Regions from separate parts of the Bacillus sp. ABR genome, predicted to be linked through region 2. Evidence: a T-box and tRNA genes for the amino acid it is inferred to sense, from the RefSeq annotation. Region 2 holds a T-box; the other holds one or more tRNA genes.
What was found. The T-box of region 2 lies ahead of thrS (threonine--tRNA ligase). A T-box ahead of a tRNA ligase gene usually reads a tRNA of that ligase, here a tRNA-Thr.
Positions count from the first base shown of each region.

Region 1: it has a tRNA-Thr gene. The T-box ahead of thrS (threonine--tRNA ligase) is inferred to sense a tRNA for this amino acid. The anticodon was not compared.

Region 1 is NZ_JAOYSL010000004.1:9,212-12,486, forward strand. Features, by position in the region: gene OIT90_RS13510 (MurR/RpiR family transcriptional regulator) at 1-648, opposite strand, end outside; gene murQ (N-acetylmuramic acid 6-phosphate etherase) at 663-1,574, opposite strand; tRNA gene OIT90_RS13520 (tRNA-Glu) at 1,795-1,869, shown strand; tRNA gene OIT90_RS13525 (tRNA-Val) at 1,876-1,951, shown strand; tRNA gene OIT90_RS13530 (tRNA-Thr) at 1,955-2,027, shown strand; tRNA gene OIT90_RS13535 (tRNA-Tyr) at 2,056-2,140, shown strand; tRNA gene OIT90_RS13540 (tRNA-Gln) at 2,145-2,216, shown strand; gene rocF (arginase) at 2,353-3,264, shown strand.
Region 2 is NZ_JAOYSL010000006.1:61,642-64,916, forward strand. Features, by position in the region: gene thrS (threonine--tRNA ligase) at 74-2,002, opposite strand; T-box leader at 2,056-2,280, opposite strand; T-box leader at 2,318-2,541, opposite strand; gene OIT90_RS17370 (HNH endonuclease) at 2,731-3,275, opposite strand, start outside.

The DNA.
Region 1 (3,275 bases), on a different contig from region 2:
AGTATGACCTGGATGTGTTAAAGCAATGGTTTTCACTTGGTTGTCTTTTGCGAGCTGAAGGGCTTGAATGATGTCTAACGTTTCTCCTGAAAAGGAGATACCAAACACAATGTCATTCTCTCCTGCATTTGCGATGACCGTAGATGCAATGTGCATGTCAGTGAAGGCTGTCGCTGCATAGTTAATTCTGAGAAATTTCTGCTGGGCATCAGCTGCGACGATGCCAGATGCACCAACACCGATAAAATGAATTTGGTTTGCATTCAGCAGTAATTGAACAGCCTTTTCTAAAGCATCTGCATTTAAAATAGAAGCGGTGTCCTTAATCGATTGAATCGAGTTTCCAGCTGTTTTTTGAATAATGGATTGAAGTGGTTCATCTTGTTCGATATCTCTGTAGCCTTGTTTATCGTCATGCATCAAGTCTCCAGCGATCCGCATTTTTAAATCTTGATAGCCATCCAGCCCGAGAGATTTACAAAGACGGATGACTGCAGAGCTGCTTGCGCCGGCTGCCTGACTGATTTCGTGTACTGTACTTTTAATGACTTTGTCAGGATGGGCAAGGATATAGTCTGCAATGATTTTTTCAGATTGGGGGAGCTTTGATTTGATTGTGTGTAGTAGGGTAAGTCCGCCTGCTGACATGAGCTCTGCCTCCTTTAGGATTGATAACGTGAGATCGCTTTGTCGATATGACCATTCGTTTTGCTCAGTAAATCTTTGGCTGTTTTCTTGTCTGTGTTTGTTTGGAGCATGACGATGGCGGTTTTGACTTCTAAGTCTGCTGCTTCGAGAGTCTTCACGGCTTGTTCGTAGGAAGCATTTGTCACATGTTGAATGATGGTGATGGCGCGTTCTTTTAATTTATGATTGCTGACTTTTACATCAACCATCAAGTTTTCATATACTTTGCCTTGTCTGATCATGACTGAGGTGGAAAGCATATTTAAAATCATTTTATGAGCGGATGCTGCTTTCATTCTTGTTGACCCAGTGATGGCTTCTGGTCCTACAATGACCTCAATGGCGCAATCTGCAAGCTCGCTAATTTCTGCTTGTTCATTGCAGCTGAGTGCTACTGTTTTAGCTCCAATTGACTTTGCATAGTTTAAAGCGCCGATGATATAAGGTGTCCTGCCGCTTGCGGCAATTCCGACGACTGTATCTTTTGATGTCAGGTGGATGTGTACTAAATCCTGTTTGCCGGCTTCTTCACTATCTTCCACATCTTCGGCAGCTTGAGAAAAAGCTGAGTCTCCGCCTGCCATGATGCCTACAATGACATCAGGTGAGACGCTATAGGTTGGGGGACATTCGACAGCATCCATTACGCCAATTCGGCCGCTTGTTCCGGCGCCTAAATAAACGAGTCTGCCTCCATTTGAGATGGATTCATAGGCAAAGTCACTTGCTGTTTTGACATGGGGAAGTACAAGGTTGACTGCTTGAGCGACCTTCCTATCTTCTTCATTAATCATCTGGAGTATTTCAAGCGGATTTGCTTGAGAAATTCCCATTGTGTTGGGGTTTCTTGATTCTGTTGTCAAAGAACGCAGTTGAGATGGCTGCATGTGACATACCTCCTTATTTCTTCATTTTCAGTATATTGAGTATGATATGAAATTTCAATATTATATTTGAATATTGAAATTATATTTCAGCCGAAATGTTGAATAAATAGGGAGTAAATAGTTAGAAAATAAAAAAAATAAAAATCCCCTTTACAAAAGGGGGACAACCTGTATATAATAACTTTTGTCAGCTTCACGGAAACAACAAACTTGACAAACTGGCCCGTTGGTCAAGCGGTTAAGACACCGCCCTTTCACGGCGGTAACACGGGTTCGAATCCCGTACGGGTCACCATGATGTGGAGGATTAGCTCAGCTGGGAGAGCATCTGCCTTACAAGCAGAGGGTCGGCGGTTCGAGCCCGTCATCCTCCACCATATGCCGGTGTAGCTCAACTGGTAGAGCAACTGACTTGTAATCAGTAGGTTGGGGGTTCAAGTCCTCTTGCCGGCACTGTTTTATCTTTATCAATTCCATATGTGGAGGGGTAGCGAAGTGGCTAAACGCGGCGGACTGTAAATCCGCTCCCTCCGGGTTCGGCGGTTCGAATCCGTCCCCCTCCACCATTTTTGGGCTATAGCCAAGCGGTAAGGCAACGGACTTTGACTCCGTCATGCGTTGGTTCGAATCCAGCTAGCCCAGTTAAGACACCTTTTTGAAAAAGGTGTCTTTTTTTATGTTGGCAGAGGGACTGTATAACTATTCAAAATGTTGTCGAGTTGAGTCAGAAGGCATCAAGAAAGTAAAATATAAGCATGAACGGAAAGGGGATGTACATATGGGAGAGCAAAAGAAGGTCACGATTATTGGAGTTCCAATGGACTTGGGTCAAACGAGAAGGGGCGTCGATATGGGCCCGAGTGCGATTCGTTGTGCAGGCGTAAAAGAAAAATTGGAAACGCTCTCATTTGATGTAGAGGATCTTGGAGATATTCCAGTTGAACAAAGAGATGATGAGAAAGGTTTATATACAAGTGAAAAGCTGAAAAATTTGACGGAGAATGCTGGGGCAAATCAGCTGCTTGCTGAGAAGGTTGACAGTATTGTGCAATCTGGTTCGTTTCCGCTCATTTTAGGCGGTGATCACAGCATTGCGATTGGCACACTTGCTGGGGTAGCCAAGCATTATGAAAACTTAGGGGTCATTTGGTATGATGCACACGGGGATTTGAATACGGAGGAAACCTCTCCTTCTGGAAATATTCATGGCATGCCGCTTGCTGTCAGTCTCGGTTTTGGGCATGCTGATTTAACGAATATTGGCGGTTATTCGCCTAAATTGAAGCCTGAAAATGTCGTTATAATTGGTGCTCGATCTTTAGATGAAGGAGAGCGGGCATTGATTCGAGAGAAAGGCATTAAAGTGTATACGATGCATGAAATTGATCGTTTAGGGATGACAAGGGTGATGGAGGAAGCGATTGCGTATCTAAAGGAGAGAACAGATGGTGTCCATCTGTCGCTTGATTTAGATGGATTAGATCCAGCGGAATGCCCTGGTGTAGGTACTCCGGTAGCAGGGGGCATTAGTTACCGGGAGAGTCATCTCGCAATGGAGCTTTTAGAGGAGGCGGGTATTTTAACGTCTGCTGAATTTGTTGAAGTAAATCCGGTTTTAGATGAGAAAAACAAAACCGCTGAAGCGGCAGTTGCGTTAATTGGTTCATTAATGGGTGAAAAGCTATTGTAGAGCGGGACTTG
Region 2 (3,275 bases):
CTTTCCATTGCAGAAATGGAAAGGGAAAGACGCCCATCATTCAATGGACGTCTCATTCTTCGTAATGAAATCATCACATCATTTCTTGAGCAGCTGTTCTGTCTTTTATTTGCTCAGCTGCCAAACGTTTAAAATCCTCAACAGACATTTGCTTTGAAGTCTTTTCTCCGTGCTGTCTAATATTTAGTGTGTTGTCTTGCATTTCTGTATCGCCAATGACAGCGATATAAGGGATTTTTTGCATTTGTGCTTCTCTCATTTTATAGCCAAGTTTTTCATCACGCTCATCGATTATTGCTCTTATTCCGATACTTCTTAATTGCTGCTGCACCTTTAAGCAGTGATCAAGGTGAACAGTTGAGACTGGGATGATTTGTACTTGTACTGGTGCTAGCCATAATGGAAAGACACCCGCAAAATGCTCAATGAGAATGCCAAGGAAACGATCTAGAGAACCAAAAATGGCGCTGTGAATCACAACTGGCCGTACCTTTTCATTATTTTCGTTGATATATGTTAAATCAAATTTCTCAGGCATTTGAAAATCCAGCTGAATTGTGGCGCACTGATGGCTCCGCTGCAGGGCATCTTTAATATGAAAATCGATCTTCGGGCCATAAAATGCCCCATCTCCTTCATTTAGCTGATAGTCGACCTTTAGACGATCAAGCACATTTTTTAGTGCTGTTTCGGATATTTCCCAAATGGCATCATCCCCTAAGGCTTTTTCTGGACGAGTGGATAGCTCGACGGAATACTCAAACCCAAATGTCCGATACACATGATCAACTAATTGGAAAATCCGTTTGATTTCAGCTTCGATTTGATCTTCTCTTAAAAAAATGTGAGCATCATCTTGGCAAAATGTCCTGACCCTGAACAATCCATTTAACGCTCCGCTAAATTCATGACGATGCACCTGGCCAAACTCAGCCATTCTGATCGGGAGGTCTCTGTATGAATATAAGCTGTTTTTGAACATGAGCATATGCCCTGGACAGTTCATCGGTTTTAAAGCAAAGCTTGTATGGTCTACTTCTGAGAAATACATATTTTCATGATAATGATCCCAGTGCCCTGACTTTTCCCAAAGCTCTTGGTTCATCATAAACGGTGTACTCACTTCTTCGTAATGCGCTTTTCCTCGCACTTCTCTTGAAAAGGCCATTAATTCATTTCTGACAATCTGACCTTTTGGTAAATAAAACGGCATGCCTGGTGCTTCTTCTGAAAACATAAAGAGGGATAACTGCTTCCCTAATTTCCGGTGATCACGTTTATTTGCTTCTTCCATGAAATGAAGATAATCAGCTAGATGATTTGGATGCTGAAACGCTACACCATACACTCGCTGCAAGACATCCTGATTGCTATCTCCCCGCCAATAAGCCCCTGCAACACGTGTTAGTTTAAATGACTTTAAGTACCCTGTAGAAGGTACATGCGGCCCGCGGCATAAATCTACAAATTCTCCTTGCTGATAAACTGTGATGGCTTCTTGAGAGGGTAACCCTTTTAAAATATCCAGCTTATATGGATCATGTGCAAACAGCGCTTCTGCTTCTTTGTAAGAGACCTCTTTTCTTTGGATGGGATGATTCTCATTTATGATGTTTTTCATCTCTTTTTCAATTTCTTCCAAATCCTCTACGCTTAATGTTTGATCGAGCTTCATATCATAGTAAAATCCATTTTCAATGACAGGTCCGATCCCCAGTGTGACATTGTCATATAACCTTTTCACAGCCTGGGCTAATACGTGTGCTGATGTATGGCGCAGCACTTCAACCCCTTCTTTTGAATCAAGTGTGACAATAGACAGCCCAGCATCGCTGTTTAGCTTTTCACTTAAATCAACCATTTGATCATTGACCTTTCCCGCCACTGCTTTTTTTCTTAAGCTCGGACTAATATGGGAGGCAACATCTGCAACAGTCGTACCTGCGGGAAACTCCTTTATCTTTCCATCTGGAAATTGAATCTTCACCATGTTTTCTCTCATAACTGACACACCTTTCCTATTTTTTGAAATAAAAAAAACACACCCATCCCTCATAGAGGGACGAATGTGTAATCCGTGGTTCCACCCAAATTCCCATAACGCGTATTCGCTTTATGGCTCTGGTGCCGTAACGCGGCATTGACGGTATTGGATACTGCAATTTTCCCCAATACAGCTCAAAGGTGGTAAGACAGCTTTTCTGCGTTAGGAAGATTTCAGCGTGACTTCCCTCTCTGGTAACCGATAAAAGCTGCTCATGTCCTTTTCAAAGCAATGATCCTATATGAGTGTACAAAAAAACACACCCATCCCTCATAGAGGGACGAATGTGTGATCCGTGGTTCCACCCAAATTCCCATAATGCGTATTCGCTTTATGGCTCTGGTGCCGTAACGTGGCGTAGACGATATTGGATACTGTAATTTCCCCAATACAGCTCAAAGGTGGTAAGACAACTTTTCTGTGTTAGGAAGATTTCAGCGTGACTTCCCTCTCTGATAACCAGTAAAAATGGCTCATGTCCTTTTCTTCGCTTTTAATTTCTCCATATCTTACATGATGATGATGGATGATGTAAAGCTTTATTTTGAGTAAAGCTAATGAAATTCATTCTTTAAAATGGCATTTTGAGTGATTTTACTCAGGCTATAATCAATTTGTCCTAAATACTCAATTAGCATCCTAATGTAGGTAGTAATCTTAAGCCAGCCATAATTCCCTTAGATTTCTCAATCCTGATAATACGTGTATAACTGTGAAATTTCTATATCAATTCCACCTTTAAGAAGTCTCTCTCTCCTACTGTGAAATAGCTTATCTAATATTTCTTTCTTGTCCTCAAATCGTCCATAATGGATTTTCTTATGACAGACTAAACAAATTGAAACAATATTAGCATGGATGTCTAAACTGTGATCAAATTGATCCTGATATTGCATTGGTATCAAGTGGTGAGCCTCTACATAATTCTCTCCATTAAACTTAGAAATAAAATGCTTATGCTGTTTATCGAACTCACATAAATAATCTGCATCAGCAACAGCTCCAACTGCATATTTAGGATTTCTACTCCATACCTTTTTATTTTTCACTAACCTATGTTTAGGCTTATCTTTTGGCTTATCCTCAATATCAGCTCTGCCGACATCAGCAGGATTTCCTATTAGGTACTTTTCAAACTCCTGCTCCTCTTTAAATAGCTCTGCTTGCAACTCAGAATCATCATAATATTCAATGTATTTTTTAAAATGATTTAAAGCTACACTATACATCC